Regions from separate parts of the Kitasatospora sp. NPDC094019 genome, predicted to be linked through region 2. Evidence: riboswitches for the same ligand, from Rfam matches in the RefSeq annotation. Region 2 holds a riboswitch; the other holds the start of a gene.
What was found. A riboswitch is a leader RNA that binds a small molecule or an ion and turns the genes downstream of it on or off. The one in region 2 is predicted to bind cyclic di-AMP.
Positions count from the first base shown of each region.

Region 1 (4,660 bases), on a different contig from region 2:
GGCGACCAGACCGGCGTAGTACTCGATCAGCTCGGCGGAGGTGAGGCCCTTGCCCTCGAACTGGTAGGCGTCGTCCTCGTAGAACTCGGAGGCGGCGACGTCCAGGGCCAGCGCGATGTCCTTGCCCGGCACGTAGCCGGCCTTCTGGATGGCCTCGACGATGAGGTCGAGGGCCTCGCGGTTGGAGTCCAGGTTCGGGGCGAAGCCGCCCTCGTCGCCCAGACCGGTGGAGAGGCCGCGCTCCTTCAGCACGCCCTTGAGCGTGTGGTAGACCTCGACGCCCCAACGGACGGCCTCGGAGAAGGACTCCGCGCCGATCGGAGCGATCATGAACTCCTGGATGTCGACGTTGGAGTCCGCGTGCGAGCCACCGTTGAGGATGTTCATCATCGGGACCGGCAGGACGTGCGCGTTCGGGCCGCCGAGGTAGCGGAACAGCGGCAGGTCGCTGGCCTCGGAGGCGGCGTGCGCGACGGCCAGCGAGACGCCCAGGATGGCGTTGGCGCCGAGCGAGGACTTGTCCGGGGTGGCGTCCAGGTCGAGCATGGCCTGGTCGATCAGGCGCTGCTCGGTGGCGTCGTAGCCGACCAGCTCGGGGCCGATCTGCTCGATGACGGCCAGGACGGCCTTCTCGACGCCCTTGCCGAAGTAGCGGTTCTTGTCACCGTCGCGGAGCTCCAGGGCCTCGAAGGCACCGGTGGAGGCACCCGACGGAACAGCGGCACGGCCGGTGCTGCCGTCGTCGAGGCCGACCTCGACCTCGACCGTGGGGTTGCCGCGCGAGTCGAGAATCTCACGGGCTACGACGACATCGATGGACGGCACGAGGCATCTCCTAGCGGAAGCAGGTACGGCTGACAGTGGGGTGCCGTCGGCCGGACGATTGCGGAGTCGTTACGACCAGAGCCTAACCGCACGGGCTGTCCGGGCCACGTCGGCCTCGGCTCCGTCTCAGCGTGTGGCCGTGCTACCCACCGGTAGTTCACCTGGTCGCCCGGCCCCGGACGCCCCCGGGTGGACGAACGGGGTGGAACGGGCCGGACCGGGCCCGCCCGCCCGGCCGCCCGGCCGCCCGCGTGCCCACCTCGGACGACGGGCGGACAAGGGGCGGGCGGGGGGTGCGCGGGAGCGTCAGCCGAGGGTGAGGACCTGGCCGGGGATGATCAGGTCCGGGTCGCCGCCGACCGTGCCGCGGTTGCCGTCGTACAGGGCCTGCCAGCCACCCTGCACGCCCTGCGTGGTGGCGATCCCGGCCAGCGTGTCGCCGGAGCGGACGGTGTAGCCCTGACCGTCCTGCGGCTGCTGGACCTTCGGGGCCTGCTGCTGCGCGTACTGCGGGGCCTGCTGGGCCGTCGGCTTGGGGGCCGCGTGCTTCGGCGCCGCCTTGGGTGCCTGCTGCTCGGCCTGGGCCTGCTGGGCCGGCGACTTGGGCGCGGCGTGCTTCGGGCCCGCCTTGGGTGCCTGCTGCTCGACCTGCGCCTGCGGCGCCCGGGGCTTCGGGGTCTGCTGCTCCGGGGTCTGCTGCTGCGGCTGGGCCTGCGGCTTCGGGGCGGCCGGCGCGGCGTCGGCCGAGGCGTCGACCGCCGCCGGGGCACCGCCCTTGCTCAGGCCGGCCTTCTTGGAGCACACCGGCCAGGCGCCCGGGCCCTGCGAGGCCAGCACCTTCTCGGCGACGGTGATCTGCGCCGCCTTCGACGCCTGGTTGGCCTGCGGCGCGTAGGCGGTGCCGCCGAACGCCTTCCAGGTGCTGGAGGTGAACTGCAGGCCACCGTAGAAGCCGTTGCCGGTGCTGATGCCCCAGTTGCCGCCGCTCTCGCACTGGGCGACCGCGTCCCAGGTCGAGGCCGGGGCGGCCGAGGCGCCGGTGGCGCTGAGGATCGGCAGCGCCAGTCCGACACCGGCGACACCGGCGACGGCGATGGCCTTCTCGGTCTGGGTGCGGCGACGATGACGGCCGTTTCCGACGAGCAGCATGAAGAAGTCCCTCTCCGCACGCCTGCGAGGTGAGCTGTCGGGTTCGGACCGGGAGGTGGCCCGGCCGCGCGGAGGCGGCTTCACCCCTAGCCGTGGGAGACGGCGCAAGACCTGGTTCCCCCGCCCCTGCCCAGGGTTCTGGTCGGTTTCCGGTGACGCGGCGGGCAGGACTCGGCGTTCCGCGCACGGGACCCGCTTCCGCGGGCTCCCCGGAGAGTAGACAGATCTTCAGAGCAATCACAAGCTCATATCGCCGCTATCACACGGAAATCACGTCAGACGATGGATTGCCCACCAACCGAAGAGGTATGTCCTGATTGATGGAGGTTCACACCCCCCGGAACTGCCCTGCGAGACCTCCGCGTCGGCGTGTCGTGAGTCCCCCTCAGGGGACTGCCGAGGGGTCCGCGGAGGTTGCCGCCGAAGTCGGTTCCGGCGTGAACTCCACCGGAAGTTCACGAAGTCCGCGCATGATCAGACCACCGCGCCAGCGCAGTTCCTCCGGATCCGCGGCGAGCCGGAGGTCCGGCAGCCGGGTCAGCAGGGTGGACAGCGCGGCCCGCCCCTCCAACCGCGCCAGCGGGGCGCCGATGCAGTAGTGGATGCCGTGCCCGAAGCCCAGGTGCGGATTGTCCGCCCGGGCCAGGTCGAGGGTGTTCTCGTCCGCGAACCGCGCCGGGTCCCGGTCCGCGGCGGCGAGCACCACAAGCACCGGGTCGCCGACCGGGATCTCCACTCCGCCGATGGTCAGCGGACTCGTCGCGAACCGCCAGGTGGCCATTTCCACCGGGCCGTCGTAGCGCAGGAGTTCCTCGATCCCGGTCTCCAGCAGCGCGCTCTCGCCGCGGCCGATCGAGTCCTGCAGCAGGGCCCGCTGACCCGGATTGCGCAGTAGCGCGTAGACGCCGTTGCCGATCAGGTTGACCGTCGTCTCGAAGCCCGCGAACAACAGGATGAAGGCCATCGCCGCGGCCTCGTTCTCGGTGAGGTGCTCACCGTGGTCGCTGGCCCGGATCAGCCCCGAGATCAGGTCGTCGCCGAGGTCGGCGCGCTTGCGGTGGATCAGCTCCGCGAGATAGGCCCGCATCCGCTTCACCGCCCTTCCCACACCGCCGCGTTGGCCGCCGCCGTGCCGGATCATCATCCCGGCCCAGTCCCGGAAGTCGTCCTGGTCCTCGGCCGGCACCCCGAGCAGGTCGCAGATCGCGTAGATGGGGAGCGGGAAGGCGAACTCGTGGATGAGGTCCGCGGATCCGCGCGCCGCGAAGCCGTCGATCAGCCGGTCGGTCAACTGCTGCACCCGGGGCTCGAAGGCCGCCACCCGGCGCGGGGTGAACGCCTTCGACACCAGGCGGCGCAGCCGGGTGTGGTCCGGCGGGTCGATGTTCAGCAGGTGCGTCATCAGGTCGGCCTGGCGCTCGCCCGGGATGCCGACCCGGCCGGTGCGGTGGGCCTGCTCGCTGTGGTGCGCCGGGTTCTTGGAGAGCCGGCCGTCCGCGAGCGCCTGGCGGGCGTCCGCGTACCGGGTGACCAGCCAGGCTTCCACTCCGCTGGGCAGGGTGGTCCGGTGCACCGGCCGGTGCTCGCGCAGCCACGCGTACGCCGGATACGGGTCGGCGGCGAACTCCCAGGTGAACAGGGGCGGACGGACGGAAGCGGGCTGGGCTGGCATGGGTCGACGGTATCCCGGACGTGCCCCCGGCACCGCACCGCGGGCGTGGGCACGGTCGTGGGCGCCGTCCGGTGATCGTTCCGGTGATGGTGGGGGGAAGCAGGCGTGAGCCTGGTCACCTGAGGGGTAATTCCTGTTGCGGAGGATCCGGTCGTGCCTACGATCCTCCGCAAGATGTCCGTGGGCGCCGGTGCGGAGCCGCCCACAGGGAGGAGCAGGGCCATGCGGGTCACCGGTGCGGTCGTCGTGATCGCGGTACTCGACGGCGGGTCGGGGGCGGGCCTCGCCCGCCGCTTCACCGCGGCGGGAGCCGTCGGAATGCTGATCGCCGACCAGGGCAGCGGGGTCGCCGAGGACCTCGCCACCGAACTCGACCGTCCGGGCTGCCCGGTCGTCGGCGTGTGCGCGGACGTCCGCCGCCCCAGCGACGTCGCCGCGCTGGTCGACACCGCCGAGAAGCACCTGGGTCCGATCGACCTGTTCTGCGTGGCCGGGCCGGACGGCGAGCGGATCGTCTCCCTCGCCGATCTGCCCGACCACCTCGACCTGGAGCGGCTGGCCGAACTCGTCGCGCTGGTCGGCGAGGCGATCGGCGAGGTCGTTCCGCCGCAGCGCCGTCCGGTGCGGGACGTCGCCGCGGCCTGAGCCCCCCAGCGCGATCGGACCGGGCGGTCGTCGGGCCGGTCCGACCGACCGGGCTGCCCGGACGGCTCCTAAAGGTTGTCCGACGGCTCGGGCTGCTCGGGCCGCTCGGCGGGCTTGAGGCCCTCGGCGGCGCGCACCGCGTCCCGGTAGGCCCGCGCCGCCGCCCGCAGCGCCGCGTCCACGTCCAGCCCGGCGTCGTGCGCGCGCTGCGCCACCGCGAGCAACAGCCGGCCCGCGGACTCCGCCGTGAGTTCGGCGGGCAGCTCGTACGGCTCGTCCGGCACACCCGCGAAGCCGGACCGGCGCACCCGCGACACCAGCTTCGCCGCGTACGCCAGCGAGGGCAGCCCGGCCGGGACGCCGTCCAGG
Region 1 covers NZ_JBIWIF010000008.1:324,049-328,708, reverse strand. Annotated here, with positions in the region: gene eno (phosphopyruvate hydratase) at 1-825, opposite strand, end outside; gene ACIQ9P_RS20605 (transglycosylase family protein) at 1,132-1,974, opposite strand; cyclic di-AMP (ydaO/yuaA leader) riboswitch at 1,980-2,128, opposite strand; gene ACIQ9P_RS20600 (cytochrome P450) at 2,360-3,646, opposite strand; gene ACIQ9P_RS20595 (SDR family NAD(P)-dependent oxidoreductase) at 3,869-4,291, shown strand; gene ACIQ9P_RS20590 (MazG family protein) at 4,360-4,660, opposite strand, start outside.
Region 1: another riboswitch for cyclic di-AMP. It lies ahead of ACIQ9P_RS20605 (transglycosylase family protein); the one in region 2 lies ahead of ACIQ9P_RS18250 (family 16 glycosylhydrolase).

Region 2 (4,660 bases):
ACGCTGGGTGCGGCTGTTCGCCGAGAGCGCGTCCGACCTGCCGGTCCGGGAGGCGCTGGAGCGTTCGGCGGCCGAGTCCCTGAGTCCGTCCGACGCGACCGCCGTCGAGGCCCTGCGCTGGACCCGCGACCTGCTGCGCGATCCCCGACTGGCCACGGTCTGGCAGCGGGTGCACGCCGACTCCGAGGAGCGTCTGCGGGCCGCGATCGCCGACCGCTGCCCGCCCGGCACCGACGTGCTGGAGATCCGGCTCGCCGCCGCTGCCGCCACCGCCGCGATCAGGGTCGCGCTGGAGCAGTGGGCGCGCTCCGGCGCGCCGGCCACCGGCCCCGGTTCGCCGCGCGAACTCGGTGTCCGCTGCGTGCGTGAACTCACCGCCGGCCTCGGCCTGTGGACCCGCGTCAACTGACTGAGCCCCGGTCACCCCTTCCGTCACCGGTGCCGCGGCGCGGGGACGGGCACCGCGCGCCGTCGCCCGCAGCACACTCCGGCCGCCCGCCTCTCCTCCTCCAGGCGGATGGCGTCACCGCTGGTCGGCGGGGGCGGCGGGCCCCGCGCGGCGGCTAGGCTGGGTGGTCGCGCCTCGGCGACGGCACCCCGCCGCGGACGGGGGAACCGGGGCGGCCCTCCCGGGTGTCCTTCCCCCGGGGGCGGGGGAGTACGAGGCGTGGGAGCAAATACGACATGGGTCTGACGAGCCACAAGGTGCTGGCACTGACCGTTCTGATCGCCGTGGCGGCGATGGCCGGGACGGTCTGGCTGTGGCCGAGACTGTCGAAGCGGAACTGGAAGGCCGTGCTCGGCCGGATCGGCGCCCTGCTCGCCACCCAGCTGTCCGTGCTCGCCGCGCTCGGCCTGGTCGCCAACAACTACTTCGCGTTCTACAGCAGCTGGGACGACCTGCTGGGCACCGGGGACAGCGGTCCGGTGGTCATCCACAACAAGGTGGACGCCTCCGGCCGGCTGCGGGTCGAGACCATCGGCCACGCCGAGGTGCAGGGCGGCGGGGCGCTCGGCCGCGACCGCGACAAGTCCGGCGAGATCCGCGAGGTCCGGATCGACGGCGCCACCACCCGCCTCTCCACCGAGGGGTACGTCTACCTGCCGCCGCAGTACTTCCAGCCCGGGAACGAGCAGAAGCAGTTCCCGGTCCTGGTCGTCAGCACCGGCTTCCCGGGCATCGCCAAGAACCTCGTCACCCGGCTCAACTACCCGGGCGCGGCGCTGAAGCTGCTCCAGGAGGGGCGGATGCAGCCCACGGTGCTGGTGCTGGTGACCCCCTCGCCCGCGCTGCCCCGGGACACCGAGTGCGAGGACATCCCGGGCGCCGCGCAGTCCGAGACGTACTTCACCAAGGACGTGCCCTCGGCGATCCAGGCGACCTACCGGGTCTCCGCCGACCCCCGGGCCTGGGCGTTCATGGGCAACTCCACCGGCGGGTACTGCGCCCTCAAGCTGGCGATGCGCCACCCCGAGGTGTTCCCGACCGCCGTCTCGCTCTCCGGCTACTACCAGGCGGCCGACGACCCGAGCACCGGCGACCTGTTCGGCGGCAGCGAACAGCGCCGCAACGAGGCCGACCTGATGTGGCGTCTCAAGAACCTGCCGCAGCCCGCGGTCTCGGTGCTGCTGGCCGGCACCCGGGAGGGCGACGGCAACTACCGGCGCGAGACCGAGGCGTTCGTGGCCGCCACGCGCAGCCCGATGAAGGTCTCCTACAGCATGCTGGAGACCGGCGGCCACAACTTCGAGACCTGGAGCAAGCTGCTCCCCTCCTCACTGGAGTGGATCTCCCAGCGGCTGACGGTCCCGGCCGCGAGCCCCTCGGCCTGATCGCACGGAAGCCCGGCCGGGCCCCATGGGCGACCGGCCGGGCTTCGCGGACCCGGGCGGGCTTCCGTGCGATCAGGCCACCTGCTCCAGGGTGCCGGTGTGCAGCTCGCCGACCCGGCCGCCCTCGCCCTCGTACGTCCAGAACGCGCGGACCGTCATCCGGGTCAGGTCCATGACGTGGCTCACGGTGATGCCGCTGACCTCGGTCCAGCTGACGAAGTAGAGCTGCGGGCCGACCTCGGCGACGTGCAGGGAGACGTCCTCCCACTGGCCCGCCGACTCGCCGAGGCCCTCCCAGCGCAGCCGCTTGCCGTCGGCCGAGTACGCGTTGCGGAAGGCCGCGCCGTTGTCGACCCGGAACAGGAAGGTACGGCCGGCGAAGGCGGGCAGGGACGCGGTCATGGTGGGGCGGGTCTCCTCGTCTCTGGACGTGCTGTCGTGGTGCTCGCTGCGACCCGGACGGGTCCGGGCGCGGATGGATCTCCAACCTATCCGACGCCCCCGCCTCCGTGGCGCGATTTCCCCGCCGGACCCGCCACCCCGGCCACCCGGACCCGCCGCCCGGGGGCGCGGGGCGGCGGTGTGAGCTGCGTGACAACCGCCCCGGGAAGGTTGTCCGTGCGCGGACGGCCTGCCTAGCCTGCAGGTGCTTCCGCCACAGCGGAGCCCCGCCGCCGGGACGCCGAGTCCCGTCCACCCGCCGGCCGGCAGTCGAGCACCACAGCGGACGGGAGCGGGGGACCCAGGTCAGTGCCCGGCCGTGCGCGCATCCGTGCGCGTGTGTGCCGCGGCTAGGGGTGAAGCCGCTCTCCGGACGGCCGGGCAACCTCAGCCCGAACCCGACAGCTCACCTCGCAGGCGTCGCAGAGGACCACTGCCATGCCCACTGCCTCCCCGCAGCCCCCTCGGCCTGCCCGGAACCCGGGCCTCCGCGCCCGGCGTCCGGCCGCCCGCCACGCCCGTCCCTCCCACCGGGGTCGCACCGCCGCCCTCGCCGCCGCCGGGGCGCTCGCCGTCACCGGTGCCGGACTGCTCGGCCTCCCCGCCGTGACCGGTGCCCAGGCCGCCGCCCTGCCGACCGTCACCCAGGACAAGCTCGGCCCGGCCACCATGGTCGCCGGCAAGGCCGCGGCGGCCTCGCTCACGCTGCACTCCTCGTCCTGCTTCACCGCGAGGACGGTCGGCGTCGGCGTCCGGGACGCGGCCGGGCGCAACCTCGACTTCCCCGGCAGCAGGAGCAACGTCCAGGTCTGCCCCGGCGGCCTGTCGATCACCACCGGTACCCGAACGCTGGCGGCCGGCACCTACACCCAGTTCGGCTTCTGGCAGGACAGTGGCGGCGGCTGGCACAACCTGCCCTCCCGCCAGCTCGTCGTCTCCGCCACCACACCGACCCCCACTCCCACGCCGACCCCCACGCCGACCCCGACCACCCCCAGCACGGGTGCCCCGGTCGCGGGCAAGAAGCTCACCTGGTCGGACGACTTCGACAGCCTCGCCCTCGGCTCCCGCTGGACCGCCGACCGGAGCAGCTCCTACCACTACGGCGACCACAACCCGAACGACAACAAGCTCGACTGGCTGAACAAGAACAACGTCGCCGTCTCCGGCGGCGTCGCCACCTTCACCGCCAGGCCGAGCGCGCACACGCTGGAGAACGGCAAGCAGGCATGGGACACCGGGCTGCTCACCACCGAGTACTCCGGTGAGGGCTTCAAGGTGAAGACCGGCGACTACATCGAGACCCGGGTCAAGCTCCCGGCCGGCACCGGCGCCTGGCCGGCGCTGTGGACGTGGAACAGCACCAGCGGTACCCACGGGGAGATCGACTCCTTCGAGTACCACAGCGACAACCCGAACCTGCTGGAGCTGACCAACCACATCAACCCGGGCCACCTGTACGTCACCGACGCCAAGGCGATCGCGAAGGACGGCTGGGTCACCGTCGGCACCCACTACGGTGCCACCTCGGTCGACTGGTACATCAACGGCACCAAGGTGTTCTCGGACGGCAAGGGCGTCGGCGCCGGCTGGACGGCGTACCCGATCCTCAACCTGTCCCTGAGCGCGGGGAACTACCACCCCGCGCCCTCGGGCACCACGCCGATCACCTTCGCGGCGGACTACGTCCGGGTGTACCGCTAGAAGCAGCCACCGGTCCGGGGCCGACGGTCAGACGATCGGCCTCGGACCGGTGGTCTCGACGACCTCGATCGCGAACGGCTGCCGGTTGTTCGCCTCGTTCCGGTCGTCGTCGCCGCGCACCGCGACGTAGCCGCCCGTCAGCTCGCCGAGCGGGACGTCGCCGGAGAGCCGCAGCGGGATCAGCGCCGTCGCGCTGCGGAACTTCGGCAGACCGGCCGGGAAGGTACAGCGCACCCGGTGGCCGTTCTGGAACTCGTAGCAGTTCTCCGGGAAGAACGGCCCCTCGGCCGTCACCCCTTCGGGCAGGGTGACCACGACGGTGAACGGTGAGGCGGTCCGGTCGGGCCCGAGGTTGCCGATGAAGGCGTGCAGGACGGTGCTGCCGCCGGGCGCGGCCGGGTCCGGGTCGATCCGGACGACGTAGAGGTCGGAGTCCGAGTGCTTGGCCGCCGCGGCCGGGTCGGCGTTCGTGCCCGGCTCCGCGGCGCCGGGGTCGCCGGCCCCCGGCGCCGGGGCACTCGTCCCGGGCGCGGGCGCCTTGTCGTCCGGGCAGACCGCCCCGGCCTGCCCGGCGGCCAGTACCGCCACCGCGCACCCCGCCACCAACGACCTGCCGAGAAGTCCTCGAACGGAACCGCTGCGGGTCATCGCCGCTCACCCTGCCCTTCGTGTCCGGCACACC
Region 2 covers NZ_JBIWIF010000007.1:237,792-242,451, reverse strand. Annotated here, with positions in the region: gene ACIQ9P_RS18265 (TetR/AcrR family transcriptional regulator) at 1-409, shown strand, start outside; gene ACIQ9P_RS18260 (alpha/beta hydrolase) at 685-1,833, shown strand; gene ACIQ9P_RS18255 (MoaF-related domain-containing protein) at 1,906-2,235, opposite strand; cyclic di-AMP (ydaO/yuaA leader) riboswitch at 2,540-2,709, shown strand; gene ACIQ9P_RS18250 (family 16 glycosylhydrolase) at 2,713-3,978, shown strand; gene ACIQ9P_RS18245 (hypothetical protein) at 4,006-4,626, opposite strand.